DNA from 3 places in the Cellvibrio sp. ARAG 10.3 genome. Region 2 is predicted to be linked to each of the others. Evidence: predicted binding sites of a transcription regulator. Region 2 holds the regulator's gene; each other region holds the start of a gene.

Region 1 (10,920 bases), on a different contig from region 2:
CTCAACCAATTGCTGACTGTCCGCCACATAGTTGAGGTATTTATCGTCAGTAACAATATTGAAGGTGCCTACGCGAGTCACCGGCGCGGTATAGGCTTCACCACTGGGTTTTACCACGCTGGCTTCAAAGCGCGTGACATTGGCTGATTCGGAAATCTCCTGCAGCATCAGCGTCCACAATTGCTGCATCTGTGGAATCGTTGGGACTTCTTTGGTATCGGCCAAAGCTTCGATCAGAGCCTTGCGTTCGGGGTATTCCACTGAGATCAATGAATCGAACAGCAACTGTTGCGTGTCGCCCGCCATTTGGCGAAACACACCGAAGAGTTCGCCCAGGTTGCCGGTGCGACGATCCAGTTGGGTAGTCAATTCACCCAGCTGAAGTTCGTTTGCATCGAACACCACTTTCATGTCATCGCGCAATTTTTCCTGCCGGGCCAGGTCGGCCTGTACTTCGGCCAGCAAGGCTTTTTGGTCGCTGGCAGCCGCGCGAAAACGCTGTTCACGTTCACTGTTATGTGCGGCTTCGGCACTAACTTCTTTACTGACTTGTTGATAGAGATTTTTCAGCGTATCGCTGGTTTGCGCAAAACTGATAACAGAAAAACCCAGCGCACAGATACTTAAACAACTACTGAAGGCAAATTTGACAATCGATTTCATAAACGGAATTCCTTACTGGGCAGGCGCGTTAACAGGAAGCGTCAGCAACTCCGGCGGAGTTTGCTTGCGCGCGATACGCAGACCGTCGCGCACGCTGGTGCGATAACCTGAGTCGAGTAATTCCCAGGCCCCACGGCTGTTATTCCAGCGGCCACTTTCGTTCCCATCCAGGGTTTGGTAAAACAGGCCAACGCGACCGATGCGCAAAAAATCTACCGTGCGCGCTTCGTTTTCAATCACCAGTTCACCGCGATAGGCTTCAATGGTGCGACCGTATTCCACTTCTACCAGATAGGCTTCCATGATGCGGCGATATTTTTCACCGGCGGTGACATCGGCGCGATCAATCAAGGTGCGCAGATTAGCCACACGATCCTGGCGCTCTTCTTTCAGAAAAGGCACATCCGCCGCTAACAATTGTTCAAGGGTTTCGGTCATCTTCAACATCAATGGCAGCGCACCGGTTTCGATGTTGTCAATTTCCGCCGTTTGTTTTTGAATGCTGGAAATCTCGGCTTTTTGCGAGGCAATCAGTTTTTCCATTTGTTGGTTATAGATCGTCAAGCTTTCCAAACGCTGTGACGCAATGCGGTAATTCTGTAAATCATCAGCCGTTTGATCAGCCAGGCTATCAATGCGTTTTTGACTCGTCACTGCACTTTTATCAATCGTTTCCTGTTGTTGCAGGCTATCTTCGACCGCCACCGCCGGCAGGGAAAACAGGGTAACTGCCATGAGCGCAGCCCCCAGGGGTTTACGAAAAACCATAATCGACCTCTGTTTAGTAGGGGGCCACAAACCTGAGGCCCCTTGACACGCAAACGGTTAGAACTTGAATGACGCGTTAGCGACGAAGTGACGCGGCAATTCAGGCAGTACGATGGTGCTGCCGAACAGGTCCGGGAAATTCGCGCGGAAGTATTTTTCGTCCGTCAGGTTTTTACCTTGCAAACTGATACTCCAGGTATCGGTGTTATAACTGATGCCGGCATTAAGCAAGGTGTATGAAGGTAGCTCCACTGCTTTGGAGAAACCGGAGTAGGTTGAATCGGCATGTACCGTGCTGGCGGTGATGCGATAGCCGTTACCGAAATCATATGCACCGGTCAGGCTGTACATATTTTCCGGGATACCGGATTTCAGCGCATCCGTTTCATTACCTACCAAGGTCAGACCTTGCATCACGTAGCCGTAAAACAGTGACGGATCAGTCACACCGGTCAGATCACCCGCACCCTGGAAACCAAACTGGGTGCCGCCATCCAATGCGGTGAGGTTGGTAATTTCCAGGTGAGTCATCGCTGCGGTGAGGGTGAAGTTACTAGTCACCAGGAAGCGAGTTTCAAATTCGTAACCCTCACTTTCGGTAGTGTTGTTACTCACCTGATCCTGCGCGCTGAAGTTGGTGCGGGTTTGGTTGAACCAGGCCGCGGAGAAATACAAACGGTCATCCAGGAAGCTGCCTTTGATACCCACTTCTTCCAATTCAGAATCGGCAATCGCATTACCGTCGGCAATCAGTCCGGGAGAAATCTCTGATCCCTGCCCCATCACAATGGTGGCCTGTTCAGACACAGTGACATAAGGCGTTAAACCAAACGGTAAGGTGTAGGACAAACTCGCTGTCCATGACACACCATCATCGGTTTCACTGGCTGTCACGCTGTCTGGTGTACCGCGAATTTTTTCACCGACTGATGTCGAGGTCATGTCGAGATAATCGTAACGTGCACCTACTAATAAACCCAGATTTTCAGCGATGGTGTAGTCCGCCAAAAATGCCAGACCGTAATCGGTATAATCACCCACCAGGTAATTGGAATAATCAGAATCAGTGACGGTTGCCAATAATTTGCGATCCAGCGCAGTGGAAGGGCCACTCAAATCGCGGCGGTCAAAGTATTCATAATCGAAATCGTCACCTTGTTGGAAATCGGTGTAACGAATACTGGGCGATATTTGATAACTGGCCTTTAACCAATCAGCGTGTTCTGCTTCAAAGGCGAAGATCAATTGATCTTCAAACGCGTAGCTGTCGACAAATTGCGAAAAGCCGTAGGCGTTTTCGTTGATGTTTTCCAGTTTTTCGTAGAAGGCTTTGTTGGTGATGGTAAAACTGTCGCTGACACTGTGAATCACATCGAAATACAAGGTGGTTACGGTGGTGACTAATTGATCTTCCGGTGAAACCAGGGTCTGGTTGCCTTTCAGTTTGGTGGTCCCTACGTTTTCCAACGCCCAGGCCGGGTCCATGTCGGCATTGGTGGCTGCACCGGCAGGTACAAAAAAGTTACTCGATCCTTCGGCAAAGGTTGCTTTCCAGGCATCGTATTCGTCTGGTGAATTGTAACCATCACCATCCAGATCCACTGCTTGTGCGGTACCGGTAATATAAGTGCCGTTATCAATCAGATCCTGGGTTAAACGGTTCCAGCCAGCCACCTGGTTGCCATCGTATTCGTGGTACATACCACCGAATTCAATGCGGGTGTTGTCAGAGAAATCCATATTAAAGGAAGCTTGCAGGATATTCTGGTCGGTACCGGAGTTGTCGTAGTAACTGCCAGAGTTTTCAGTTTCTGCATAGATGTAATAGCCGAGACTTTTTTCACCGATCGCACCGGGACCGCCCACTTCTGCTGACAATACATTTTTATCCCAGCTGCCGCGTGTAATGGAAATCTCACCGGCAGCTTTTTCCAGATATTGCCCGGTTTCAGCGCGCGCAGACTTGGGTTCGAAGTTCAGGTAACCACCGATCTTGGATGGGCCATAAATCGGCGAGGCGGGACCACGCACAATGTCGATACGATCTGTTGCACCAATCGGCGTGGGGTAGTTGCCGGGGTTGTTCACGCGACGCACACCACGGAAATACACCTCACCCGGTGTACCGCGCACATCAAGAGAACCGGCAACGCCGAAGAACGACTGGGTAAACGCACCGGGGGAAATTAATACCAGGTCATCAATATCGGTGATGTTGTAACTTTCCATCATGTCGGCACTGACCGAGGTCACACCGCGCGGTGTTTCGAGAATGGTTTTTCCAAAACCGAAAACCGACTTCACAGGCTCAGTTGGCATAACACCCATGGTGTCTTCCACCTGCCCTTCGGCAGTGTAGGTTTCCAGCTCGACAACTTCTTCCTGAGCCAGCGTAGCAGGTGCAGCGAGCACGCAACTGAGACTGATCAGCAGCGCGAGTTCTTTACGCTTGAAACAATTGTGTGTGGTCATAACGAGTGCACTCCAGAGGTCTAATAATATTTACTGTGACGCTGTTCAGGGTTTAGCAAGCCCCATGCCATTTCCTGTCTAACTGGTTACGTTTTTAAGATGGCAGATTTATTTCCTTTTAAATCAATCATCTGCAAGGCTTAAAATACAGTTCAATCGTTTATTAATCTAAAACTTCCGGATTTTTCAGCTCTCTCGTGGGTGAGCTGCCGGCCCTTGTTGAAGCATGATGCTGTGCCGTGCACCAAATCGTGGCTCGATTTTTTACACGGCGAACGGATTACTTAAATGTGCACACCTGATAGCGTTTGCAGGTAAAGCTGTAGGTCACCGGCGCAACATTTTTCAGGCCAGCAACACCACGCGCTTTAACGGTTTTTTCAAACTGGCTGATACGTTTGTTATAGGTATCGAGCAACCTGGCTTTTACCTCGTCTTCAACAAAACTGTATTGCAGGGAGTTACGACTGAGCAGCATCAACTCATCCCAGGACAGGTTAAATTCTTTCACTGCGACAAAAAATTCATCGGTAATATTGGAATCCCACATGCCGCGATCATCGGTTGATAACGCCACCGGAATGCCGAGACGCAAGTACTCCGGGAACGGGTGCTGGGAATATTTACTGACGTATTCCAGTAGGAGATTGGAGATGAGATTGATTTCGACCAGATAAGGACCGTGGCGCATTTGCCGCAGCAAATCGTTGTCGGTAATCAGGTTAACCCCGTGGCCGATTCGATCAGCCCCGAGCATTAAAGTGTCGCGGATATGGAAGTTAGGTTCATCCACCTCACCGGCATGCACGGACAAACGCACGTTGTTATATTTTTGGCGCAACTCGCGCAGGGTTTTGGTGAACCGCAGCGGATGGCCTTTATCATTGTCTTCCCGCCCGACCATATTGACTGCCAGATATAAATCGCGATTGCGCGATACAAAATCGTAGGCATTCACCAATTGTTGTTCAGCGTTGGGGGCAAAGCGCAGGATAGATTCCTGCAATCTGACTGTAACGCCAGTGGCTTTTGCGTCTGCCTGCGCAAGACGCTTGCGGTAAATATCGGCAACGTCATCAGCGGGAATCGGTGTGCCGTCCGGTTTGATAAAACCACCGGCCCCCATCATGGATTCGAGATAAATAAGTCCCTCATCACCAAAGGCTTTCATATTCAGGTACAGGATCTCGGCCATCATGTAAGGGCTGGCCATCAACTGGTCGAGGCGTTGCCAATGGGTCTGGAAAAATTCATCGCGCCCTTCGTGATCATGGGTCAAACGAATACTGTCCAACCACCCGGCTTTTTCGTCCGCACTCAGTTCTTCCAGGCGTTTGTATTCCTGCTTCTCACAATCCGGTAACTGGTCATAGGTGGATTCCAGCAGGTTGTTGAACAACAACAAATAAGGACGGCGACCAAATTCATTACCACCATAAGGGCGACAGTTGTTGATCTTGACTTTAGTGTAGAAACGATAGCCATGGGCTTTTTGGCTTAACGCCAGCTCATACCACCATTCGGAAAGGGCTGAACCACTCATGTGATTGTGCAAGTCGCCGCCCTTGGGCATTGCATATAAAAAGGTATAAAGCTCCTGATCAGACGCGCTTGATTTAAATTCTTCAAACCATGCATTATTTTTTGCCAAAGCAGCAGAGCTGGCCATGATCCATAAACAACCAACGAGCCAATGCACTGCCAGACTGTTTCTTAAAGACAGAGAAGATGACATAGGAAAATCCACACAAGAGAAGAGTTTTGGTTACAACAAAAAGAATGGAGAAATGCGAGGTGGGTTAATGCAATAGTGATACCAGATAGGTGATGCAGCGCCATTACTGCTATGGCGCGGGCAATTAGTTGTCCGAACGGTCGAGATTTGTCTAAAACTGGTGCATGGTTTGGCGAATTGCCCAGTAATATAGCGGGGACGTGCCTTTGGTTAAGGGAAATCCTGACCGTGACGCTGGCATAGAATTTGATTAGGTTGTGTAAGCGTTTTAGAGAGAGTGGTGTCGGATTACGCTGCGCTAATCCGACCTACGGGTAATATATAAACCACTCGGTTAACATGTAGGTCGGATTAGCGCAGCGTAATCCGACAAAGCACTCCAAAAGAATCACAAAAGCTACCAGTCAAACTGGTTCCTGATAAAACCCAACACAACGGAAATCTCATGAACGAAAAAACGCCCTACCCCCGCGATCTCATCGGCTACGGCGAACACCCACCTCACGCCAACTGGCCCGGCAGCGCGCGCATTGCGGTGCAATTTGTCATTAACTACGAGGAAGGTGGCGAGAATTGCGTGCTCCACGGTGACCCTGCCTCCGAGACATTCCTCTCGGAAATTATCGGCGCGCGCGCTTATGAAGCCCGTCATATGAGCATGGAGTCCATCTACGAATACGGCAGCCGCGCCGGCTTCTGGCGTTTGCATCGCCTGTTCAAAAAGTACCAGATGCCGGTTACCGTGTACGGCGTTGCCATGGCCCTTGAACGCAACCCCGACGCGGTTGCCGCCATGCTCGACGCAGATTGGGAAATCGCCAGCCATGCCTGGCGCTGGATAGACCATCAATTTATGCCGATAGACGTTGAACGTGAACAGATTCAAAAAGCGATAGACATTCACACCCGCGTGACCGGTTCCCGGCCGCTGGGTTGGTACACCGGTCGCGATAGCCCCAACACCCGTTCATTGATTATTGAACAGGGCGGATTTTTATATGATTCAGATTCCTATGCCGATGACCTGCCCTATTGGAACCACGACCATGGCCAGCCGCATTTAATTATTCCCTACACACTTGATGCAAACGATATGCGCTTTGCTTCGCTCCAGGGATTTAACTGCGGTGATCAGTTTTATACCTATTTAAAAGACAGCTTCGATGCGCTCTATGCCGAAGGTCACAGCACACCCAAGATGATGAGTGTCGGTTTGCATTGCCGCATTATCGGCCGACCCGGACGCGTCCAGGCACTGGAACGCTTCCTGCAATATATTTTGAAATTTCAGGACACCTGGGTTTGTCGGCGTGTTGATGTTGCGCGGCACTGGCATGAACAACACCCGCCGAAGCGCATTACCGAGTGAAGTAAATAATGAAAAAAAGATTGGTATAAAAGAGTAAACAGCCCGGCGACAGCCGGGCCGTATCCAGCGAATCAAGCAAACGCCAAATTAATCAAACTCTACATTAAGCAACCTGTCGCGCATGCTTCCCTTCGGCCAATTCCTCCAGCACTTTTTTATTGAACGCGTCCAGGTCTTTTGGTGTGCGGCTAGTGACCAGACCTTTATCCACAACAACCTCTTTATCTACCCATTTTGCGCCAGCATTACATAAATCATCTTTTACTGACGGATACGACGTCATGGTTCGACCGTCCACCACACCGGCACTGATCAACACCCAAGGCGCGTGACAGATAGCTGCCACTGGCTTGTGCTGTTCGAAAAAATCCCGCGTGAAGCGCAGCGCATCCTGATTGGTCCGCAAGCTGTCCGGATTATACAGACCGCCAGGGATAACCAGCATGTCGTAGTCTTCCGCTTTAACATCAGCCACTACTTTATCCACTGGGCAAGTACCGCTCCAGTCCTTATTGGACCAGCCGCGAATCTCACCTTTTTCCAACGACACCACATCCACCTTCACACCCGCTTCGGTCAATGCCGCTTGAGGTGACTTTAATTCCGATTCCTCAAAACCGTTAGTCGCAAGGATCGCCACGCGCTTACCTTCAACTTGCCTTTTCATAAAAACCTCCTATGAAAGTTATGTTGCGTATGTAAAGCGTGGGACAGAAGGTTGTGCTCATCGTTCACTGAAATAAGTGGATTGAAATGTCACAGTGTTTTAGCGAACCAATCCGTGGTGGACTGCAATACCAACTCCGGAATAGTCTGATCTTCCGCCAGAGTATTTTCATCGCTGTCTGCAAGAACATTAAACAGATGATCTGCGTTGTCAATCAACATTAACGAAGCACGTTCCGGACCGATGGTATTAACCAGGCGCGTTGAGGAGATCGGCGGAACCAGCGTGTCCTCCGTGCCTGCTACGGCCATAAGTTTTCCCTGATAATTTTTCATATCGGTAAAACTGGTATTACTGCTAACTTCGTTGAACCATTGCAAACCAAAATGCAAGGGCTCAGCACGCCATGGAAATGTCACCACCGCAAAACCATTTTCTTTGGCTTCGGCATAATATTTATCGAAGAAGGACTCAAATACCGTAACACCATCACCCACCACGCTGGACCAGGTCACCATGGCCTTGATGCGTTTATCTTCCGCAGCGACCAGCTGCGCAATCAAACCACCCTGACTGAAACCGATCAGCCCCATACGATCAAGATCGAATATTTCCTGGCGCACTAAATAATTCAGCGCGGTTTTGGTATCGTGTTTGGCAGTGGTTAGATTATACAGTTTGTAATCGGCCAGACTGTCACCGGTACCCGCAAAGTCGATACGCAATGATGCATAGCCGCGCCTGGCCAGCGACACCGCAAGGCGTTGGTATAAATTACCGACTTCATTTTTCTGTGAGGCGGTACCGTGCAACATGACAACAACCGGCATCTTTTGGCCGGCTTTGAGTTTTGGTTTGACGAGAATACCCGGCACATAGTACATACCGGCATTCAGTTGTACTTCCTGTTCGGTGTAGGCGTAGTTAGGCGTTTTCTCAACCGATGCGCAACTGACCAGCGCCAGTGCAACAATTCCCATTAACAGAGCAACTGCTTTTCTGATTTTCTTCATGGTTTGACTACTCGTAGCTGGATTGTTGATAGTGAAGATACCCGGGTGCCGATTCCTGATACAGGGAGTCCTTACGAGAATTGTTCGGGATGGGTAGATCGAGGAGTTGATTGCAAGAAGTATTCCTGAGATGGATGTGGCACTGAGCCTGATGGACTGATGTCCTTCTGAAACCCTCACGTCAAGGATGACGTGAGGGAGCTACAGGGATGTATTTATGCGTTTTCAGAAGGACATCAGTTTATCAGGCGGCCTTGTTGGTGCCACGATGGAGGAGATCCAGACCGAAGAGGGGTGCGAGACACGCCGTGAATACCTCCTTGTAGGCTCATCAGCGGCATCCATGCCGCTGATGGTCTCGCACCCCTCTTCGGCCTGGCTCTTTGTGCCATTTTTAAACTGTGTGAATTAAATATTTAAAAAAAGATCTAGCCAAAAAAATCCACACTGCCCTCAACAATAATCATATTAGCTGTAGCATATTGATTTCGTAAGGCATGAATCGGTGCATATTCAGCGCAGGTGGCCCAATAGTGGGCAGTTTCTTTATTGGGGAATTCCATCACCACCAAGCGTTTGGGTTGCCATGTCCCTGAAATAATTTGTGCATCGGCACCGCGAACAAGATAGCGACCACCGCAGGCTTTTACCGTCGGGGTAATTTGCGCAAGATAAGTGCGGTAGTTCTCATGATCGTGCACCTCGATATCGACAATTACATACGCAGCCACTTAGTGCTCCTCCAACCATAACAAGAGTGCATGACGCTCTTCATCTGTCATGGACGTGAAATTTCCAAGTGGCATATAGCCGGAGTTAATGGCTGGAATTGCTCGGGTTTTTACCACAGTTAAATGCTCCAATGTATCAATCAGCAAACCCGCCGGTGGAGCATTGAAGCCCGGTTGCGTGGGAGAAGAGGCATGGCAATTGGAGCAATGCGTGGTGAGAATGGTTTGAATCTGCATTTCGCGTGACTCAGTCAATTGTGGTTGTTCACCGGCAGATTCACGCGCTGTTGTATTTTTTGTAAAACCCATGACTATCGCAACCAAAACCATACCTGCAGCGGCGGAGATCAGAATGCCCGGTTTGATAATGTCGCGATGTTTCAGGTTAAAGAAATGGCGCCCCCAGGCCAACAAACTGCCGATAGCCACCAGAGCCAACCAGTTGTACGGATGACCGTAAACAAAGGGATAGTGATTGCTGATCATGCAAAAAATAACTGGCAGCGTCAGATAGTTGTTATGCGTGGAGCGGAGCTTGGCGAAGAGTGCAGTATTCACATCCGGTTCGCGGCTTTCACTCACGGCGGCGACGAATTTGCGTTGTGCGGGCATGATGCCCCAGAACACATTGCCGGCCATCCAGGTAGCTATCATGGCGCCGACATGTAAATACGCGGCGCGCGCCGAAAATAATTGGTGGGCGAGCCAACTGGCAAAGGTTATAAACACGACGAGGACTGCAGCAAAGGCCAGGTTTTTTTTGACCAGCGGTGTGCGCAGCAGTAATTCATAAATGATCTGGCCGACGGCAATAAATAACAGGCTTGCGACAATCGCACTGCCGGGTGATTGCAGCCAGGTATTGTGACCGACCAGGTAAGATTGCGCTTGCAGATAGTACATCAGGATCAGCAGGCCGGTGCCGCTTAACCAGGTACTGTAGGCCTCCCATTTGAACCAGTGCAATTGTTTCGGCATGGCTTCCGGGCGCAGGTGGTATTTGGCAATTTCATAAATGCCTCCTCCGTGGATTGCCCATAGATCACCCTTGATGCCTTTATCACTTTTCCACTGCGGCGGCTCGCGCAAACTCAAATCCAGCCAGATAAAATAAAAGGATGCCCCGATCCAGGCAATACCTGCCACCACATGAAACCAGCGAAACGCCAGGTTCAGCCACTCCAGTATCATTCCATCCATTGGAGATCTCCCTGAGCGCGAGACGAACGACGAAACGCCAGTTTACCCATCACATAGGTGCGGGCAATATTTTGCTCGTCGCCCAGCATCATTAGTGCAAACAGGGTTTCATTCAAATCTGTTGTTTTTTGTTGGCGATTTTGTTGTAACAAGGTGGGCGCCAGATCGAGCAAGATAAAATCTGCTTCTTTACCCGGCGCGAAGTTGCCAACATACGCGTCCAGTTGCAACGCGCGGGCATTACCCAGAGTCGCCATATAAAGCCCTTTTAATGGATGTAAATTCTGCCCTTGCAGTTGCAG
Region 2 (10,920 bases):
GCTGTGCGCCATCGTCCTGATCAGTCTGGCGGTGTTGGTGCAGTGTGGGCGGAGCTTTTCGCACCTGTTGAGCGAATATCCGCAGGAGCTGAGCGACTACCTGTCCCAGCGCCTGAATGCCGACGTTCATATCGGGGCGATCAGCGCTAACTGGGAAGGGCTTAAACCGGTGGTGGATGCGAGTGACATCCGCATTGCCAGCCAGGCGCAGGAGCCCATCCTGACCTTGCAAAAAGCGCGTATGCGGCTGGACCTGATCAGTTCGCTATTGAATTTCCGCCTGGTGTGGGGCGGTATCAACGTCCACCAGGCAGCGCTGGCATTTGAGCAGACGCCTGAGGGTTTTTGGCAACTGCCGGGGCTGCGTTTTCAGGCCCGGGAGGACCAGGAGGCGGCCCAACTGGATGCCCTGTTCGATATGCTGTTGCTCTCCACCCATATTGAACTCCATCAAACCCACCTTGATTTCACGTTTCTCGATGGTCACAAAATCGCCCTGGATTCGCCTTCCGTAAGGCTGGAAAACAAAGGCAACTTTCATCGCCTCTCGCTCCAGGTTGATGTGGAAGAGCACATGAACGCTGTCACCCTCGTTATGGAGGCGCAAGGAGATCCTCGCAATCAAAATCGGTTCAGGGCACGCGGTTATTTGCAGTTGGATGAGTTTCCCACCAGTGAGCCGTTGGCCGCTGCCGGCGCCTTGCTGTTACCCGGCATTGATGACTGGCAATGGCGCAGTGATGGCTCTCTGGATGCCCGCTTGTGGTTCAGCACCCGAGAGAACAGCGAAGGCTTTAACCTGAGCGGCAGCCTCGGTTTACAAACCTTGTCTTTGCCGGTGCTGGATCGTCGTTTGGAATTAGCCAGCTTTACCACCCAGGTGAACGGTCACTGGTTACGCCAGGGCGGGTGGCAATTGGCCCTGCAAAATATTCGCGCTGACGTTAACGAAACCCGCATTGACGCATTAAACATCTCGGCCTCGGCCCCGAGCATGGAAGGACCGGTGTTATTGCAGAGTGATGCCCTGGATTTACAGCGCTGGACGCGAATTCTGGATGACGCTGGCGCATTCGGCGACGGCAATTTGCAGGACATATTGCTCACCCTCAACCCTCAGGGCGAACTGCGCAACCTTCAGGTAAGTGTACCGCTGGATGCGCCAAAGGCCTGGCAGTTGCAAGCCAATGTTCATCAGGTGGGGGTGGACGCATGGCGGGGCGTGCCGGCCTTGCGGCAGGTGGATGGTTTTGTACAGGCGGATCAACGGGGTGGTTTTATCAATCTCGATAGCCGGCAGGGATTCAGCATGCATTACATCCCCACCTACGCGGCGCCCATGGCGTTTGAGACGGCGCAGGGGCAGGTGGCCTGGTCATTGCAGCCGGAGAATAACCAGATCTATGTCAACAGCGGTGAGCTCAGCTTTCGCAACGGCGAAGAGCAGGTTAACGGGCATATGTGGCTCGCTATCCCCTGGCAGCGCAACAGCGGTGACATTGATCTATACCTGCAAATCGGCGCGCGCCAGATTGCCGCGGGACATTACCCCAAATATACCCCGGCCGTCTTACCGCAGACCCTGTTGTCCTGGTTAAAGCAGAGTATTGGCGAGCATAACAACGGCATGGTCAATGAGGTTGGCTTTGTCTATCGCGGCACGCTGAATACCAAAAACACCATGGCCCGCAGCCATCAGTTGTATCTCGACATCCACAACGCGGAGTTGAATTACCAGGACGGCTGGCCACCCCTGCGCGATTTGCGCGGACGTTTGCTGGTCAACGATAACTATGTCGATGCTACTGTGAGTGAAGGCAAGATCTACAGCAGTCACCTGCAGCAGACCCATGTGCAATCCCGTCCCCTTCCCAACGGGCAAGGCTCCATTTTACGGGTAAAAGGCGCCATCAGTGGCATGGCCAGCGATGGGTTACGGGCGTTGCGCGAAGGCCGGTTGCGTCAGTATGTTGGTGACAATATGGATCGCTGGGACGTCACTGGAGACATGCTGGCACACCTGGATATCGCCGTTCCCCTGGGCGGATCGGGCGAGGGGGCCTATCAGCGCGTTGATGTCGATCTGGATGTGCCGACCTTTACCTTGCAGGATTACGACCTGGCGATAGAGACTGTGCAGGGGCGTATCACCTATTCGAGCCGGAGCGGGTTAAGCAGCCGCAACCTGACCGGGCGGTTATTTGAAGAATCCGTACGCGTCGAGCTCGATAACATCGACAGCGACACCGACAGAAAGACGCTTATCGACGTCAAAGGCAGCGTCAAGCACCAGCGTCTGGCGGAGTGGAGCAAGCGCCCCGAGTTACTCTTCCTGGACGGCAAGATTCCTTACGATGCACGCATCGAAATTATCCATCGTCCCGCTGTCCGGCCCGATAAACCAGATGCATCTGGAGATGTAGCCGCGCCTGGAGAAACAGCTAACGAGCAGCTCACCATAAAGGCTGCGCCTGACCGGCGACTGGCCAGTATTCAGGTCCGGAGCAACCTCGAGGGTGTGGCTGTCGATTTGCCAGCGCCCTATGGAAAGCCGCCCGAGCAGCAGCGCGCATTGGGGGTGAACCTTCATATTCACCAGCGCACATCGCTGATTGATGTGAATTACGCTATGCCGGACGGTGCAGCGGCGACGGTATCTGAAGGACTTGCCAAAGAGACCTTGGCACTTCCGGATCATGCCGTCCAAGCTTTATTCAAACTGGAGCGCGAGGGCAGCCATTTGCTCAACGCTAATGTTGCTCTCGCGCGCCCGGCTGTGCTGCCTCGCGAAAGACGTTTTTTGCTCAACGGATATTTGCCTGAATTTAACCTGGCGCAATGGCAAAGCGTACAGGAACGCTACCTGCGCTACACCGACCAGATCGTGCCCAAGGTGTCTGCTGCGACCAGAATAGTACCGATGGAAGAGGTGTTCGAGCATAGCGGCCCAGTCGCAACGCCGCCTCCATCAACACCCTCACCACCGCTGCAAAAGCCTGACCCGACTTTAGTGGCCGGTTTACCCTTCCTGGCTGATATTACCCTGGGCAAACATGAACTCGGCCCCTTGTCTTTGGAAAACCTGGCCTTGCAGATTCAACCGCGTGCAGATGCCTGGCACCTGGCGTTCAGCAACCCGATGCTGGCGGGTCAGGTGCGCTTGCCGCAGAATCAGCGTTTGCCCATCACCGTCGAGTTGCAATACCTGCATCTGGGACGCGCCATGCTCGGTGAGTCGGCGGATGACCTGGACAGCATTGAGGCAGAGTTCGACCCGCGCGACCTACCCAGCGCCGATATCAGTATTGCGGAGCTGCATTACGAAAACAGCAACTACGGGAATTGGTCGGTGCAACTGCGTCCCAATGCGCAGGGGGCGGTATTCAATAATATTCGCGGCAATATCCGGGGGATTACCGTCAGTGGAGTATCCACGGCGGAAGGCGATAACCCGGCAGGCGCACAATTGTTTTGGCACAAGGGTGCAAATGGAGCGCGCACGCGTTTTGTCGGGCTCCTGAGTGCGGGTGATATCGCCGACGTAATGCGCCAATGGGAAAAACCGGACATCCTCGAAAGTACCACGGCCCGGTATGAAGTGGATTTATCCTGGCCGGGTTCGCCGCACCAGGTGGCGTTAAAGAGTCTGAATGGGCGGGTAAATCTATTGATGGAAGATGGGCGCTTTAAACGCAATCCCAGCGTCGGCAGCGATGGGTTTTTGCGACTGGTGGCACTGGTTAATTTTGATACCCTGGCGCGTCGTCTGCGCATGGACTTCTCGGATCTGTATAAAAGCGGTCTTGCCTATGACGAGCTGCGCGGCAGCGTTACCTTCGATGCCGGAAAACTCATCTTCACCGAGCCCCTGCAAATGAGCAGCCCCTCCAGCCGGTTGCAAATGGCTGGCAGTATTGACCTGGTGAACGAGACAATCGATTCCCGTTTGGTGGCCACCTTACCTGTGGCCGGTAACCTGACTTTTCTCGCCGCCTTGGCAACCGGGCTGCCGGCTGCGGCTGGTGTATACGTGATCAGCAAGATCTTTAAAAAGCAGGTGGACCAGGCGACCAGTATCAGTTACCGCATTCGCGGCAGTTGGGATGAGCCAGAGATGAAATTTGACCGTTTGTTTGAAAGTGAAACCAGCCTGCGCAATAGCGTAACTGAAAATGGCGATACATTGACGGACTCTCCGCAGGGTGAGGGAGGGCAAGAGGATGTTTCCGCACCGGATAACACCCCGAAGTCCCGTTAGTGCGTGATAAATCGTCATGTTGGCATAATGAAATGGCTCGCAGCGTTGGAGGATAAGCCATGTTGATTCGTCAGGAACGACACGCAGATATCGACACCATCTTTCGTTTAACCCAGGCAGCGTTTGAAGATCATCCTTTCAGTGACCACAAGGAACAGCTCATCGTTAATGCCCTGCGCGCCGCTAACGCCATGACCTTATCGCTGGTTGCACAATGGGATGATGAACTGGTGGTGGGCCATGTGGCCTTTTCGCCGGTTGAGATATCTGACGGCGGTCAACACTGGTACGGACTGGGGCCGGTTTCGGTAATGCCGGCGTATCAGCGGCGTGGTATCGGTAGGGCGCTCATCCAACAGGGATTGCACACACTGCAATCTGCCGGCGCGAAGGGGTGCGTGGTCATGGGCGATCCGGATTACTACCAGTATTTTGGCTTTCGGCATTTGCCGGAATTGGTCTATCAGGATGTGCCGCCGGAATATTTCCTCGCCCTGGCGTTTTGCCAGCCAACCCCGCAAGGGTACGTCACTTACCATCCGGCTTTTTTTGTGCAGGAGTAGAACAGATTCTGGCGAAAGCCGGTGCGCTAATCAGTGATCGTGGGCTTCCATTTGTTCGCGGATATAACGAAATAATTTGCGTGCGCTGGCGGGCGGTTTATTTTCCGCTGCTTCTTTTTGCGCAACACGAATTAATTGGCGCAGGTGTTGGACGTCCACGCCGGGATGTAATTGAATAAATTCCTGTAACGCCTGATTATCACCACCAATCAACAGATCCCGATAGCGTTCCACCTGATGCTGGCGATGAATATAACGGTCACTTTTGGTTTGTAGTTGATCATAAGCCTGCTGAATCGCCCCATGATCTGTCGTGCGCATCAATTTACCGATGTACTGTAAATGGCGCCGCCGGGCTTCGCGGTGAACCATCTTGCGGGTTTCGAGGATGGCTTCCATCAATTTGGGTTCGATGGGGATTTGGGCCAACTGGTTATCGTTTAACTCCACCAGCTTTTCACCCAGCTCCTGCAGCGCGGTCATCTCGCGCTTGGCTTGCGACTTGCTGCGGATGTAGTCGTCGGGATTGATGTCGTCGTATGAATAAACCATGGTCTTGTCAATCTGCGGTGGGTATTAAAAAGGGCAGCTAGGTTAGGTAAAAGCCGGGCAAATAACAACAGGAATCGGTGGTTATTCGTCTTCTTCAAAGCGCTCGGTGATGAGCTTCAGGATCGCTTCCATCGCACAGGCTTCGTCGTGACCGTCGGCCTGGACCTCGATATCCGTACCCTGGGTGGCTGCCAGGAGCATCAATGACATAACACTCTTGGCATCAACCCAGTGGTTCTCACATGTGCTTGAAGCAACACGCACCTGGATGCGCGCCTCAAACGGCATTGCTGTGGTTACCAGCTTGGCGGCCGCGCGGGCATGCAGGCCGCGTTTGTTGATGATAGTCACTTGTTCGATGAGCATAAAAGGACATCACGCTTTCTTGTGTTTATTGATGTCTCGGTGCCGGACCTGTACATCGTTATAAAATCGGTTGAAATGTTTTTGTAACCGTTCACTCAGGTAGACCGAGCGATGTTGTCCACCGGTGCAGCCGATGGCAATCGTAATATAGCTGCGATTATTGGCCTGGTAGCGCGGTAGCCAGCGGGTGAGATAGCGCTCGATATCCTCGTACATTTCCTCAACGGAATCCTGCTCCTCAAGAAAATCGATGACGTCCTGATCCTTGCCGGTCAGAGGGCGCAGGTTGTGTTTCCAATGGGGGTTAGGCAAACAACGCGCATCAAAAACCAGATCCGCATTCACCGGAATGCCGTGTTTGAAACCGAAAGATTCAAACAGGATGGCCATATTGGATTCATTACGGCCAACCACGCGTTCTTTCACCAAATCACGTAATTCATGCAGATTCAAATGGCTGGTATCCAGCACCAGATCGGCGGCATCACGAATCGGTTCCAGCAGGTTTTGTTCTTCGGTAATGGCTTCTTCCAGGTTGGTGTTGGTATCGCTCAAGGGATGCTTGCGCCGCGTTTCACTGAAACGCTGGATCAACACCGAAGGTTGTGCGTCAAGGAATAGCACGCGAAACGGTACATGGGCTTCCTTCAGTGTCTCAATCATCATCGGAAAAATGTTGAGATCCTGCCAGGCGTTGCGCACATCGATACCAATGGCAAATTTCTGCGTGTCATCCTTGTGAATCTGGATTTGTGCAACCAGCGCCGGCAACAGGCTCACCGGCAGATTGTCGATGCAATTAAAGCCGACATCCTCCAGAACATGCAGTGCGGTACTTTTACCCGAACCGGATAATCCACTCACTATCACTAAATGCATGGGCGTAGGTTCCTGTGACTTATTCATCAATCCGCCGAGGCTGCCGGACATTGTTTGTTTACAATGCCGCTGATTAATCCTTGCTGATGGCTATCTCGTACAAGGCTGCGTCGCTGTCAGCACCGCGCAAACGCTCGCGAAATTCGCTGTCATTGAGCGCGCCCGCGAGGGCCGCCAGGTTTTGCAGATGTTCGCCATGGGCATTTTCGGGCACCAACATGGCAAATAAAATATCCACTGGCTCAGAGTCAATGGAATCAAAGTCGATGGGCTGGTTGAGGGTAATCAAGGCCCCGATGACGCCGTCATAGTTTTCCACCCGACAGTGTGGAATGGCAATGCCGTGGCCAATACCCGTGGAGCCGAGTCGCTCCCGCGCAATCAGCCGACGAAATAAATCGTCGGCGTCAATAGCGGGAATGTCCTGGGCGATGGTGTTGGCAAGGATTTCCAGCACACGCTTTTTACTGACACCCTCGATGTCGCACAAGGTGCGGCCCGGGGTGAGAAGAGATTGTATTTGCATAATGTATTAACGATGGCTGCGCATTTTTTCTTTGTGTTTAATCAATTGCCGATCGAGCTTATCGGTCAGCAGGTCAATAGCGGCATAGAGATCTTCTGATGTCGCATCGGCGAATAAATCCTTGCCGCTTACATGCACGGTGGCTTCCGCTTTTTGTTCCAATTTATCTACCGAGAGAATCACATGGGTATTGGTGATGCGGTCGTGATGATTATTGAGACGCTCAAGTTTATTGTTGACGTAGTCCTTGAGGGATTCGGTAACTTCCAGATGGTGACCGCTGATAGTAATTTGCATAGTACTTCCTCTTCGTTATGACAGTTGCTTAATCTTGCCTTGCGACACGATTATTGATTCCTGCATAGTGCTAAAACACTTTCTGCATACCCGATGTTGATCAGCCTAGCAGTGGAGAAAAAGGATGTCATAGTAAACTTTTACGCTCATTGGACGGCGGGATATTCAATGATTCCCGATACTTGGCGATGGTGCGTCGCGCCACCTGGATTCCCTGCTCGGATAAGAGCTCGGTGATCTTGCTGTCGCTCAGAGGCTTTTTTGGATTTTCCGCGCTCACCAGTTTTTTGATGATGGCACGAATCGCCGTAGAAGAGCATTCGCCGCCGCTGTCTGTACTCACATGACTGGAAAAGAAATATTTAAGTTCAAAAATTCCCTGGGGTGTATGCATGTACTTCTGGGTCGTAACCCGCGAAATAGTGGATTCATGCATATCGACAATTTCAGCGATATCGTGGAGTACCAGCGGCTTCATTGCTTCGGCACCGTACTCAAGGAAGCCGCGTTGTTTTTCCACGATGCAACTTGCAACTTTAAGCAGGGTTTCATTACGGCTTTGCAAGCTTTTGAGAAACCAGCGTGCTTCTTGCAGGTTGTCTTTCAGAAAGGTGTTGTCGCTACTGGAGTCTGCCCGTTTTACCATGGAGGCGTAATCGGTATTGATCCGCAGACGGGGCGCAATATCCGGATTTAATTCGACAACCCAGCGGCCATCCCGCTTTTCCACGAAGACATCCGGTACCACATACTCGGTGTCGCCGGACGCAATCATATCGCCCGGGCGCGGATTCAATCCCTGGATCAGCGCCACCGCCTGGCCCAGTTCGCTTTCCTTGAGTTTGGTGCGCCGCATCAATTGGCGGTAATCGCGACTGCCCAGCAGCGGCAGGTATTGCTTGACGATCAGCTTGGCCGGTTCGAGAAAAGGCGTAGTCGGGGCGAATTGTTGTAGTTGTACCAACAGGCATTCAGACAGGTTCTGACTGCACACCCCGCAGGGGTCAAATTGTTGCAGGCGATGTTGTACCGCAACCACCTCGTCCAGTTCCAGCTCATCCAGTTCAGTGATCAAACCTTCATAGATATCGGTAAGGCTGACAGAGAGCATACCGCTGGGATCGACCGCATCGATGATTGCCATGGCGATAACGCGGTCCTGATCTGACATGGGGGTCAGATTGAGCTGCCACATCAGGTGATCGTAAAGGGAGTCGGTAACGGCGCGCCGGCTTTCAAAGTCGTTATCTTCGCCATCGTAGGAGGATGCGTTGCTGGTATGGGAGGACTGATACACATCGTCCCAACTGGTATCTACCGGCAATTCATTGGGGATGGATTCATTCCAGTCGGTGTGGGGCTCATTATCGACGTAGCTGTCGTTATCCGAAAAACTTTCGTTGTCTGAAAAGCTTTCCGTGTCGTTGTAGCTCGTTTCTGCGTAGCTGTCCTTGTCGGCAAAGGTATCTTTATCGTTAAAACCTGAATCAAGATCTGCGTTGGCTTCTGCGGCCACTTCCTGTTGGCGAGGGTAATCACTGTCTTCTCCGTCACCGGCCTCGGCGGGAGTGTGGCTGTCATAAGCCTCTTCAATTTCCAGCATGGGGTTGGAATCCAGGGCCTCCTGAATTTCCTGCTGCAGATCAAGGGTCGACAATTGCAACAGGCGGATTGCCTGCTGCAATTGGGGCGTCATGGTCAGTTGTTGGCCGAGTTTTAGCTGTAGAGACTGCTTCATCGTAAGTAGAACTAAACCCCAAAAAAATGATGTTGTTCAGGTGGAGTTTAGACAGCCTTTGTCTTGCAGGCAATAACACCTAGCAATCTTTGTGCCTGTTATACAAATTTAATGGCTTGTCAAGTGATTTGTCAGAATACACCTGAAGTTACAAGCGGAAATTTTCGCCCAGATAAACTTCGCGGACCTTGTGATTACTCAGGACCGTTTCTGCATCGCCTTCGGCGATGATGTGACCTTCACTGACGATATAGGCGGTTTCGCAAATATCCAATGTTTCGCGTACGTTGTGATCGGTAATTAACACACCAATGCCGCGATCTTTGAGGTGGCGCACAATCTGTTTGATGTCATTGACGGAGATGGGATCAACCCCCGCAAAGGGTTCGTCGAGCAGGATGAATTGTGGTTCGGTCGCCAGTGCCCGGGCAATTTCCACCCGCCGCCGCTCACCGCCCGATAGGGACATGCCAAGGCTATCGCGGATATGGGTGATATGGAATTCCTGGAGCAGGGAATCGAGTTTCGCGTGCCGCTGCTTGCGATTGAGGTCTTTGCGGGTTTCAAGGATGGCCATGATGTTGTCGGCCACCGTCAGTTTGCGAAATACCGAGGCTTCTTGCGGCAGGTAGCCGATACCGGCGCGCGCGCGGCCGTGGATCGGCAGATGGGTCAGGTCTTTCCCGTCCAGCACGATGCGACCTTCATCGGCACTGACCAGACCGGCAATCATATAGAAACAGGTGGTTTTGCCCGCGCCGTTGGGGCCCAACAACCCGACAATCGTACCGCTGGTGACGGCGAGTGATACATCAATAACCACTTTACGGCTCTTGTAGCTCTTGGCGAGGTGTTGGGCTTGCAGCGTCGGCATGGTCGACTCAATCTTGATTGATGGTTTGGGGTGGGATGATGATCTCAATGCGCTGCGGTTGCTGCGCATCGTTTTTTCCCGCCGCTTTCATAATTTCTTTGCGAATATCGTAATCAATGCGGTTGCCACTGATAGATGCGCCGTTTTCCTGCTCCAGAAATGCATCTTCCAGCAGTAACAAATGCTCATCGGTCAGGGTGTAGCGGATGCTGTTGGCCTGGGCGGTGATTGTCGCCTGGTTTTCGGCCGGTTTTTGTTGATAGCGCGCTGGTGTACCGCGGGCTTCCATCTTTTCAACTTCATCTTTGTTGTTGGTATGGATAGTGATCCGGTCCGCACTGATCTCCAGTGTGCCTTGTTTCAGTTTCACGTCGCCGCTGTATGTGGCGGTCCGTTGCTTGCGATCCAGTTGAGCGCTGTTAGCAGAGATATGGATGGGTTGTTCTTTGTCGCTGGGCAGTGCATGAGCCGGTGTCGACAGCCACAGGGCGCAGAGTAACGGAGTGAATATTGATACAAGCGGTTTGCACGCCATCATAGAAAATCTGACATTGTTATTGAGGTTCATATGTCCCTCGGACCCTGGAAAGTAACTCGATGCGGTCTTCACCCAAGTAAGCTTTCATGCCCAGCGTGTCGAGGTGGCCTTGTTGGGCGCGCATCTTAACAGCTTTATCGGTTTCGGCGTATTGCTGGCTGGCCTTGATACGCAATTCACTGGTCAGTAATTCCAGGAGCCCTTCTTCCGATGATTGCTGATAAACGCGCACGTCGTTAAACAGGGTTACCAACTGGCCGTTCTGATCAATTTTTCCCTCATTGGCCGTGAGATGCCAGGGCGCAATAGCGGCACTTTCACTAAACAAC
Region 3 (10,920 bases), on a different contig from region 2:
TTCCACCGTCAAAGCCGCGTTGAGCAAACCGAGGACGCCAACAGTTATGTTTCTGTGATGGAGCCCACCGGTGGCGAGCTTGAATATTATTTCCTCGCGACCTGGGACGGGGAGAAAGATGGCATCAAGACAGAAGAAGAGTTTGTGGCTTACCTGGAACAGGAAGTTAAACGCCTGACCGCTACACCACGCATTCGTTTTGAAAGCGCCCTCAGCGAAGAGGCCAAATCATTTCCCATCACTGCCGATGCGGCCCTGAACTGGAGCAAGCGCCTGGTGGATTCCGAACTGGAGCGCAAAACCCTGAATTATCATTATGATGGCTGGGACGAAAACCGCCGTCGTAAACCCAAATTTGAATACGATATTCACGGCGTACAGATTCTTGCGCTGGAAGAATTGGCCAGGGTTGCGCCCGATGCACGCTACAACGATGTTGCAGAAAAAGTCACCGGCAGTTTTATTACCGATGAAGGCGACATTCGCGAATACGATATCAAAAATTACAACATCGACAGCGTCATGCCCGGCATGGTGGTGTTGAGTTTGTATGAGAACACCAAAGACGAAAAATATCGCAAAGCGGCTGATCTATTGCGCAAGCAACTTAAAGAACATCCGCGCACCAGTGAAGGCGCTTTCTGGCATAAACAAGCTTATCCCCATCAGGTATGGCTCGACGGCGTATACATGGGCATGCCTTTCCTCGCGCGTTACAGTGTGATGTTTGAGGATGGCGAAAGTCTGGAAGAAGTCGTCAAGGAATTCAAACTGGTACACGAGAAGCTGCGCAATCCCGAGTCCGGACTTTATTACCATGCTTGGGATGAATCCAGGCAAATGAACTGGGCTAACAAGGAAACCGGTTTATCCGAGTTTTATTGGGGCAGAGGTTTGGGCTGGTTAACCATGGCGCTGGTGGATGTGCTGGATTACATCCCTGAAAGCAACACCGAATTGCGTAAACCCTTATTGGATATGGTGACTGAACTGGCGGCGGATTTACGGCGCTATCAGGACCCGGCCACCGGTACCTGGTTCCAGATTCTGGACCAGCCGGAGCGCGTCGGTAATTACCGTGAATCCTCGGCAAGCGCGATGTTCACCTACTTTTACGCCAAGGCGATCAACAAGGGTTATGTTCCGGATTCCTATCGCGCAACCGCGCAAAAGGCCTACGAAGGTTTGATCAAGGAATTTGTGACGGTGCACCCGGATGGTTTGATCAGTATGACCAATCAATGTCTGGTAGCAGGTCTCGGTTTTGGTCGCGATGGCAGTTATGATTATTACATGAGCGAGCGGATATTCGAGAATGATCCAAAAGGTAACGGACCCTTTATTCTCGCCGGTGTCGAAATGTATAAGCTGCTCGGCAATAACGCAGCACAATAAATAATAAGCCGTACCTGTCAGCCGGATAGTGGATATTAAAGGCCCTATCCGGCATTGTACTATTGAACAACCAACCTGGTAACGCTGAAGGTTTTATTATGAAAATTGTGGAAGAACGCTTTGCCGTTCATATGGATGACTTCAAACATTACGATACTGAAAAATTGCGCAAGCATTTTCTGATCGAGAAAATTTTTGAAGCCGATGAAGTTCTCTTTACCTATACCCACTACGAACGACTGATGGTGGGCGGCGCTATGCCGGTCAACAAAGCAATCAAGCTGGACCCGGTGTATCAGCAAAAAGCGGATTTCTTTTTACAGCGACGCGAGCTGGGTGCCATCAACATTGGTGGCAGCGGCAAGATCACCGTCGACGGCACAGAGTATAAGATCAACACCAAAGAAGCCCTGTACATCGGTCGCGGCGCACAGGATGTCAGTTTTAGCAGTGATGATGCCAGCAACCCGGCAAAATTCTATTTGAATTCAACACCGGCGCATCATGCCTACCCGACCAAAAAAGTCGGCAAGGAGGACGCCAAGGTGTTGAACATGGGTTCATCGGAAACCTGTAACGAACGCAATATTTATCAGTTAATGATTGCCGGTGTGGTTGATACCTGCCAATTGCAGATGGGCATGACCGAACTGAAAACCGGCAGCATCTGGAACACCATGCCGGTACACACGCACAGCCGTCGGATGGAAGCCTATTTTTATTTCCAGATCCCGGAAAACCAGGCGGTGTGTCACTTTATGGGTCCGGCGCATGAAACGCGGCATATCTGGGTTGGCAATGAACAAGCGGTGGTGTCGCCGCCCTGGTCCATGCATTCCGGCGCAGGTACAGCCAATTACACCTTTATTTGGGGTATGGCCGGCGAGAATCTGGATTACACCGATATGGATTTCCACAAGCCCAGCGACTTGAAATAAGGATCAACTCATGACACATCCTCTGTTTGATTTAACCGGCAAGATAGCTGTCGTTACCGGCGCTACCCACGGCCTGGGTATGTCCATGGCCTGTGGTCTTGCCAGTGCCGGCGCCACCTTGATTATCAATGGCAATTCGTCGCAGGAAAAAATCGATAACGCGGTGGCGGCATACCGTGCAAAAGGCTTCAAGGCGTTCGGTTATAAATTTAACGTGACAGATGAAGCACAAGTGATAGCAGCTGTCGATCAGATTGAACAAGATCACGGCCCTATTGATATTTTGGTCAACAACGCCGGTATCATCAAACGTATTCCATTACTCGATATGCCGCTGGAAGAGTTTGAAGAAGTGATCAAGACTGACCTCACCGGCGTGTTTACCATGACGCGCCCGGTAGCGCGCAAGATGGTGGAACGCCGCGCGGGCAAGATCATCAATATCTGTTCCATGATGAGCGAGTTGGGTCGCAACTCTGTCGGTGCATACGCAGCAGCGAAAGGCGGCCTGAAGATGCTGACGCGCAACATGGCGACCGAATGGGCCAAGTATAACGTACAGGTAAACGGGATTGGCCCCGGTTATTTCGCGACCAGCCAGACCGCTCCAATTCGCGTTGATGGCCATCCGTTTAATGATTTCATCATCAATCGAACCCCGGCTGGAAAGTGGGGCGATCCGGATGATCTGCAAGGCGCGACGATTTTCCTGGCATCAAAAGCGAGCGACTTTGTGACCGGACAAATCGTGTATGTCGATGGCGGCATCCTCGCCACCATTGGCAAGCCCTCCAACGAAGCCTGACCCTTTCTCCTCTGTTTTTTTGCTCTTTGCAGCCGCTGCTGACGCAGCGGTTTTTTTATGTGTGGCACACAACAAGGCGCCATCTCCGCAACGAACCCGACTTACTTTCTTTTGTCTAGAATCTTGGCCAATACATCCTCGCCATCGACACCAAAACCCTACACATTCAAATGGAACGAACCAGGTAGAAGACGACGATGAAGAAGGCACGGCTGGAGCAAGCAACGATGGAGAAAGCAATGAATCTGACAGCAGTCCTGGATGAAATTAAAGAAAATATCGATGGCGATAAAATCAGCTTTGGTAAAATCGTCGACGAATTTGAAGATCGCGGCTACGGCCCACTGTTGCTCATTGCAGCATTGTTTATCATGTTACCCACCGGGGGCATACCGGGAATTCCCACGGTATTAGCTGTTGTTATTATTTTTATTGCCGCGCAATTAACCTGGGGACGCTCCACACCCTGGTTGCCGGATAAATTGCGCAGCATCAGTTTTGATAAAGCGAAATTTACTAAAGCAGCGAACAAGATCAAACCGTTCACTCGCAAAGTTGATTACATACTCCGGCCACGACTGAAACGCTTCGCCAAGAAGCCCATGACGCGCATTATCGGGGCTGTGATTATTGGGCTGTGTTTATTCATGCCGTTTTTGGAAATCATTCCTTTCGCAGACGTAATTCCTTCTTCGTCTATTGTGATTATCAGTCTCGGCCTGACGGCACGTGATGGTATCTTCACCCTGGTCGGATTGATAGCGGCACTTGTCATGCTCGGCGGCCTGGCGACCTGGCTACTGTAGCCGTTCAATCACCCGTGTAAGCCTCAAGCACATTGTTCAAAAAACGCTGCCCTAGCGCTGTGGTTTTCATTATGCCTTCACCCACCTCTACCAATCCCTTCTGTGTTAATTCCGACCATTGCGGCTCCAACGCATTAAATGGCAAGCCCGTACGTTGTTGAAAAAAAGCCACAGGGACTCCTTCCACTAAACGTAAACTATTTAATAAAAATTCCAGGGGTAGCGCGTGTTGCTGTAACACCTCGCCACCACCGAGGTACGTGTTTTGATGACCGGCAACAGCAGGTGAAATTTTATTGTGGCTGTCCAGGTAGTGTTTGGGTAAACGGGTTTTCCATAAGCGCGTAATACCTTGTTGTGTCGGCGACGTGATCTTGCCGTGGGCACCGGCGCCGATGCCAAGGTAATCACCAAACTGCCAATAATTGATATTGTGCCGCGCGCGTTTGCCCGCTTGTGCATAGGCAGAAATTTCGTATTGCCGGTATCCGGCTTCCGCCAACAGGTTCACACCGGCATCCTGAATATCCGCGAGGATGTCTTCGTCCGGTAAGCGCGGCGGCGCCGAATAAAAAACCGTATTCTGTTCGATGGTCAACTGATACCAGGAGATATGCTCCGGCGTCAGTGCAATCGCCTGTTGTAAGTCGGCTTGCGCATCCGCTACGGACTGCTTAGGCAAACCGTGCATTAAATCCAGATTAATATTATCGAAGCCGGCGGCGCGTGCGACATCTACTGCACGCAGGGCTTCACTGCGACCATGTACACGGCCCAGCAATGCCAGTTGCGTATCGTTAAAACTCTGGATGCCGATGGATAAACGATTCACACCGGCAGCGCGAAATCCGCGAAAGCGCTCCTGCTCAAAGGTGCCCGGATTTGCTTCCAGCGTAATTTCAATATCCTCTTCAAATCCGACCAATTGCTCAGCGTCTTGCAGAATCTGCCCGATCGCTTGCGCCGATAGAATACTCGGCGTGCCGCCGCCAAAAAAAATGCTGATGAGTTTGCGCCCCTGTGCCAGAGACGCATCCTGCTCAAGATCAGCCCGCAACGCGGCGACATAATCTGCTTCCGGCACGGCATCATTGGCTTGATGCGAATTAAAATCACAGTAGGGACATTTGCGGATGCACCAGGGAATGTGGATGTACAGTGCCAGGGGAGGAAGTTGCAGCATGGGAGTCCTGCTGGTGATACAGCAATAAGAATTAACGAAATGCAGTTAACAAACCGCAGGAAAATCGTTCGCTATAAAAAGCGGTTTACCGGCTTTTTAATATGGCCAGCAAATCCGCCATAGCCATACCGCGATGGCTGATACGGTTTTTTTCATCCTTGTCCAACTCAGCCGCCGCACACCCATGAGTCGGCACAAAAAATAAAGGATCGTAACCAAACCCACCCTGCCCGCGCGCCGCTGTGAGAATGCGCCCCTCCCATGAACCGTGGCAGAGTAGCGGCGTCGGATCTTCTGCATGACGCATAAACGCCAGCACACAGTGGTATCGCGCGGTACGTTGCGCCTCCGGGACAGCGTGGAGTTCCTGGAGCAATTTTGCATTGTTATCGCCGTCGGAAGCACCGTTACCCGCGTAGCGCGCGGAATAAATGCCCGGACGGCCATTGAGCGCATCAACTTCCAGACCTGAGTCATCTGCAATGGCGGGCAAGCCGGTGTGGTGACAGGCATGGCGTGCTTTGATGATGGCATTTTCAACAAAGGTCAAACCGGTCTCGTCAGCATTATCAACCTGATAAGCAGATTGCGGCACCACGTCGAACCCACAGCCGGCAAGCAATTGCTGGAATTCACGCAGCTTGCCGGCATTGCCGCTGGCGAGCACTATTTTCTGAGTCATACCACCGTCACTCTTCAGTATGCAATTGGCGGGTGAAGCGCACTGTAAACGGGGCGGATGCCGTGTCCGGTTGCACCTGTACGGTAAAGTTGACGACTTCCTCATTAGTGTGGCGCAGCGGAGCGAGATAGTAAGTCGCATCCCCTTCTGCGATGGTTTTAAATGTCAGTGTGCGCTGCTGTTGAATCAGGTTGGTCGCCGTGCCGCTCACCTTAGCCGGCAATCCCAACGTGGTCTTGCCATCCTGCGTCCAGGTGAGGCTGATGTTAACCAGAACCTGGTTGGCGGCGCGAGTGAGTCCGTATACCTGAGCGACTTCCGGGCTGATAAAGGTGCTATTAAACACACTGAAGTGAACGGTGTAAGCACCAAATTGCTGCGAGGTTTCGACCGGTTTTGGCTGGTCTGTCTGGGCCTGGCTGGATAGCGCAGGCAGCATGAAAAGCAGGATGCACAGGTGGGCGCGAAATGATGACATTACCGGCAATCTCCCAAGGGACAAAAGTGTCCGCATTTTACAGGATTACGCCGTATTAAATGTCGAAATGAGTGAGAGTAAAGCGAAACACCGGAGCCAGAGCTCCGGTGCCAAGGGTGATGGAAAAATTAATTAGCCATTTTTTCCTGGATGCGAGCGCGCAAATCCTGGTCCTGACCGGCGCGGCTGGCGATTTGCTGGTACTCAGGAATCGTCAGCCCGGAATCCGCTACGGCTTCCTGCATCTTGGTTTGCGCTTCCTGTTGCAGCTCGGTGGCTTTTTCAGGGGCTTCAGTAGCTTGTAACTGCTCACTGTATTCCTGGTTGATCTTCTGCACTTCCACATAGGCCGTTACAAACTGATCGACCTTTTCCTCGCTAATCTGCGGCTGGGCCTGGGTTGCGGGCGCTGTGGGTGTAGTAGTTTGCGGTACGGTTTCTGCCAATGCCAAAGGTGCTGCACACAGACCGACAGAGATAGACAGAATGGCCAATGGTTGCTTGATCATCTTGAACATAATTTTCTCCTCATGTACTCCATTGAATATAAAAAGTTACATAAGGTGTTTTGCAATCGCTATGCCAGCCTCATAAAAATCCTAATTTATTGATTTTTAATGCTTTTATGGAAGATGACATTCAATAAAACTGTGCCCCGGCGCCCATGCGCCAGATTGACACATAGATACGGCAGATTATTCATCGTCGCTCTCGAGCCACCGGTACAAGGTCCGCCGACCGATGCCCAGGATCTCCGCCGCCCGCCGCTTGTTGCCATCGACCTGTTGCAGTACATAACGGATATAGTCCTGCTCGATGGTTTCCAGGGGAACCAGTTGCCCCTCCACCAACGGCGGTTCCCAGCGGCCCGCCAGGGTGTCGAGAGAGGTAATAGCGATGGACTGCACCCGCTCGGGCAGGTGCTCTACCTCAATTTGCCGTCCGGTGCAAAAGGTCACTGCCCGCTCAATCATATTGGCCAACTCGCGGACATTGCCTGGAAAGGGATAGGCCTTTAGGCGCATCAGGGCATCGGCCGAGATACCTTCCACCGGCTGTTCGCGGCGCAGGTTCTGGTGTTTGAGGTGGTGACTGATCAGGCGCTCCAGGTCCCCGGCGCGACGGCGCAGCGGGGGCACCTCCACCGAAAAGGTTTCCAGCCGGTAATACAGGTCTTCACGGAAGCGACCGGCACTGACCTCCTCCGTCAGTTGGCGATTGGTGGCCGCAATGATGCGCACGTCCAGCTCCTGTTCGCGGTTGCTGCCTACCGGACGCACCCGGCCATCCTGCAAGGTACGCAGCAGGCTCGACTGCATCTCCAGCGGCATTTCGCCGATCTCGTCCAGTAACACCGTGCCGCCGTTCGCGGCGGCGAATAATCCCTGCCGCGCCTTATCCGCACCGGTAAACGCGCCAGCCGCGTGGCCGAAGAGTTCGCTCTCCAGCAGGCTGGCGGGAATACCGCCACAGTTGATGGCCACAAAGGGTTTATCGCGCCGGGGGCTCTCATTGTGGAGCGCTCGCGCCACCAGTTCTTTACCCACGCCGCTCTCGCCGGTAATCAACACCGGCCCTTCCGCTTGGGCGATCTGGCGCAAGAGCGCAAACAGTTGGCGCATAACGCTGCTGCCGCCGATCATGCCGTGGAATTCAGCTTCATCCAACAGCCGCCGATAGTAGGCCACCTCTTCCTGTAATTGCTGGCGCTGCAAGGTGCGCTCAACACACAGGCGCAAGTGATCCAGATCCAGGGGTTTGGTGAGGAAGTCGTCGGCGCCGCGCTTGAGGGCATCCACCGCCTGGTCAATGGTGCCAAAGGCGGTAATGACAATAAATCCCGGCTTGAGTGGTAATTGCTTGACGTTCTCCAGCAAGGTCAAACCGTTCCCATCCGGTAGCCGCAGATCGCTGACGATCAGTTGCGGCAGTTGCGCCTGTAAAAATGCACGGGCTTCCTGCAAACCACCGCAGGCAATACAGCTGTGTCCGGCGTCTTGCAGTTCCTCCATCAGCAATTGCTGCAGGTCGGGATCATCCTCCACCAACAAGACATCAACAGGCTGTGGTCTAGTCATGAGCAACTCCTTGGCTGTGCGGATTAAGGGGCAGATGCAAACGGAAGCTGGCCCCACCCCATTCACTGTGGCCGACCGCTATACGACCGCCGTGTTCACTGACCACGGCGTCCACCACCGCCAATCCCAGACCGGTGCCGGTGGATTTTGTGGTGAAGAAGGGTTCGAGCAACCGGTGTTGATCGCCTTCGTCAATACCGGATCCGTCGTCCTCCACCGTGAACACCAGCCAGCCCGGATCGGTGACCTGCCAATCCAGCCGGACGCGCCCGCCCGGTGTGGCCTGGATGGCGTTGCGCAGCAAATTGATCAACGCCTGTTCCAGTCGCAGACGGTCGCCCTGGAGACTGAGCGAGTTGTCCCGCCCCACCACAATCATCTGCACGTCTTGCTGTTGGCGTTCCATATCCACCTGGGCCAGCGATGAATGCAACAGGTCGGTCACCTTAACGTCACTCATCACCGGCTTGACCGGGCGAGCGAAGTCCATGAGTTGCCGGATGATGCGCTCCATCCGCTGCAATTGCTGACGAATCTGGTGCAGTACACCGGCACTTTGCTCATCCGCATGGCGTAACTCACGCTGGGCTTTACCATCCGCCACACTGAGCGGTGTTCCCAACTCGTGGGCGACGCCAGCGGCAAAGCGGCCGATAGCGGCCAATTTTTCATTTTGCTGCAAGCGGGTTTGCAGTTCATATTCGCGCTCACGTCGCTCCCGCAATTCCTGCTCCGAGGCGACAATACTGTCGAGCATCTGGTTAAAACCTTGCGCCAGGAAGCGGATCTCCGAGGGACCATCCACCGCTACCCGGTGCTGCAAATTACCCACCGCAATCAATTCCATGTCTTCACGCATCCGGTGAATATGGCGGCCAACTGCTCGCTGGTATCCCACCCAAATCAGCGCCATCACCAACAGGGCGGACAACACCAGCATACCAATGGCATTCACGCGAAATTCGTCAATGCGGCGGGAAAAATCACTGCCGCGCCGGGTCACCTGCAAGAGGCCAATACTGCGCTCGCCGCTGTCGGTTAGCGGTAAAAAGTAGGAAAACACTTCTTCGCCACCTATCTCGTCAAATTCACCCTGTTCATCGCCTTTATTTGCCAGATCCACCGCTTCACGATCCTGTACCTGCGCTTTGGATGAGCCGCTGGTGGAGATGCGCTTGCCGTCCTTGTCGTAGACATACACGGCATAGACTTTGTCGATGTCAAAGATAGATGTCACGCTGCGCTGCAAGGTGCCAGAGTGTCCGTGCTGCAGCGCGTGACTCAGGGGTAAACGAATAGCGCGCGCCAGCAATTCAATTTCTTCTTCCATCGCCGCCTTTGCACTGGCTTCCAGGCGGTAGAGGCCGTACCAGCCAGTGGCGATAAGGGTAATCAGGAATGGCAAGAGGACAAACACCAGCAAGGCAGCGCGAATGTTGTAAAACGCGATTCTGTTAAAGGAGAACATAGGCAGTGATGTGTTTGTGAATGATGCTCCATCCTAACACACACAAAAAAAGCGCTGCCTCAGAAATGAGGCGCGCCGAACAAGCGAAGAAAAAATCAGACGGATTTGCGCAAATGATAGATGGCGGTTTCGCCAAACAAATTCGGCGCAATATCTTTCAGGGTTTGCAGGGACTGTTCGTTGACCACCTGGCGATTGATCACCTGGATATTTTTTTCGCGGCACAACACCTCGAAATCCTTAAAGGTACAAAAATGGATGTTGGGTGTGTCGTACCACTCATAAGGCAAGAGGTCGGAGACCGGCATACGCCCGCGCGTGGCGAGATAAAAACGCGCTTTCCAATGGCCAAAATTAGGAAAGGTCACGATGCATTCCTTGCCGACACGCAACATCTCATCCAATACCAAATGCGGAAAATGCAGGGTTTGCAATGCCTGGGTCATCAATACCGTATCAAAACTTTTATCGGCAAAATTGCCCAAGCCGCGATCCAGGTTTTGTTCGACAACATTCAACCCTTTATCGATACACAAATTAATTTGCTCTGGATCTATCTCTAATCCATAACCTTCAACATGCTTGTTATCGATCAAAAATTTCAGCAGCGTACCATCGCCACAACCCAAATCGAGAATCCGGCTGCCCTGCGTGATCCAGTGTTGAATTTCATTAAGATCTATACGCATAACTTACTCCGTGGCAATCCCGGCAAGGTAACGGGCAAACACTTGCTGATAACGCGGGTTGGGTAACAGGAACGCATCGTGACCGAAGTTGGATTCGATCTCGGCGTAGGTCACCGCTTTGCGCGCGCCCATCAAGGCATTCACAATTTCACGCGACCGCTCCGGTGCAAAGCGCCAGTCGGTACTGAATGACACCACCAGAAATTTTGCGCGTGCGTGACTAAACGCAAGCACAGGATCATCGTTATACTCGCGCGCCAGATCAAAATAATCGAGCGCTTTGGTGATCAGCAAATAGCTGTTCGCATCGAAATTATTCGCGAAGGTGTCGCCCTGATAACGCAGGTAACTTTCAATCTGGAACTCCACCGGCTCATCAACACCGCGTTCAAAACTAC

The links. The regulator sigma-54, encoded in region 2, starts transcription at its own class of promoters, with help from an activator protein. The targets are predictions, from matches to a motif close to TGGCACANNNNTTGCNNT.
Region 1: the regulator sigma-54 is predicted to act here: its motif matches at 5,874-5,891, upstream of puuE (allantoinase PuuE).
Region 3: the regulator sigma-54 is predicted to act here: its motif matches at 6,855-6,872, upstream of ACSV5M_RS09885 (DUF4168 domain-containing protein).

Annotation. Positions count from the first base shown of each region.
Region 1 is NZ_JBPYCU010000010.1:33,711-44,630, forward strand. Features, by position in the region: gene ACSV5M_RS13410 (MotA/TolQ/ExbB proton channel family protein) at 1-663, opposite strand, end outside; gene ACSV5M_RS13415 (DUF3450 domain-containing protein) at 676-1,431, opposite strand; gene ACSV5M_RS13420 (TonB-dependent siderophore receptor) at 1,489-3,903, opposite strand; gene ACSV5M_RS13425 (adenosine deaminase family protein) at 4,184-5,638, opposite strand; gene puuE (allantoinase PuuE) at 6,084-7,007, shown strand; gene ACSV5M_RS13435 (type 1 glutamine amidotransferase domain-containing protein) at 7,111-7,674, opposite strand; gene ACSV5M_RS13440 (alpha/beta hydrolase family protein) at 7,764-8,687, opposite strand; gene ACSV5M_RS13445 (hypothetical protein) at 8,905-9,099, shown strand; gene ACSV5M_RS13450 (DUF1330 domain-containing protein) at 9,116-9,418, opposite strand; gene ACSV5M_RS13455 (urate hydroxylase PuuD) at 9,419-10,618, opposite strand; gene guaD (guanine deaminase) at 10,606-10,920, opposite strand, start outside.
Region 2 is NZ_JBPYCU010000007.1:89,677-100,596, forward strand. Features, by position in the region: gene ACSV5M_RS10835 (YhdP family phospholipid transporter) at 1-4,258, shown strand, start outside; gene ACSV5M_RS10840 (GNAT family N-acetyltransferase) at 4,318-4,821, shown strand; gene yjgA (ribosome biogenesis factor YjgA) at 4,852-5,373, opposite strand; gene ACSV5M_RS10850 (HPr family phosphocarrier protein) at 5,455-5,739, opposite strand; gene rapZ (RNase adapter RapZ) at 5,749-6,618, opposite strand; gene ptsN (PTS IIA-like nitrogen regulatory protein PtsN) at 6,692-7,144, opposite strand; gene hpf (ribosome hibernation-promoting factor, HPF/YfiA family) at 7,151-7,441, opposite strand; gene ACSV5M_RS10870 (RNA polymerase factor sigma-54) at 7,569-9,179, opposite strand; gene lptB (LPS export ABC transporter ATP-binding protein) at 9,328-10,053, opposite strand; gene lptA (lipopolysaccharide transport periplasmic protein LptA) at 10,061-10,621, opposite strand; gene lptC (LPS export ABC transporter periplasmic protein LptC) at 10,608-10,920, opposite strand, start outside.
Region 3 is NZ_JBPYCU010000006.1:109,213-120,132, reverse strand. Features, by position in the region: gene ACSV5M_RS09920 (DUF4861 family protein) at 1-1,395, shown strand, start outside; gene kduI (5-dehydro-4-deoxy-D-glucuronate isomerase) at 1,494-2,333, shown strand; gene ACSV5M_RS09910 (gluconate 5-dehydrogenase) at 2,344-3,138, shown strand; gene ACSV5M_RS09905 (exopolysaccharide biosynthesis protein) at 3,378-3,944, shown strand; gene hemW (radical SAM family heme chaperone HemW) at 3,949-5,127, opposite strand; gene rdgB (RdgB/HAM1 family non-canonical purine NTP pyrophosphatase) at 5,213-5,809, opposite strand; gene ACSV5M_RS09890 (DUF4426 domain-containing protein) at 5,817-6,287, opposite strand; gene ACSV5M_RS09885 (DUF4168 domain-containing protein) at 6,416-6,805, opposite strand; gene ACSV5M_RS09880 (sigma-54-dependent transcriptional regulator) at 6,983-8,365, opposite strand; gene ACSV5M_RS09875 (ATP-binding protein) at 8,358-9,833, opposite strand; gene metW (methionine biosynthesis protein MetW) at 9,929-10,522, opposite strand; gene metX (homoserine O-succinyltransferase MetX) at 10,526-10,920, opposite strand, start outside.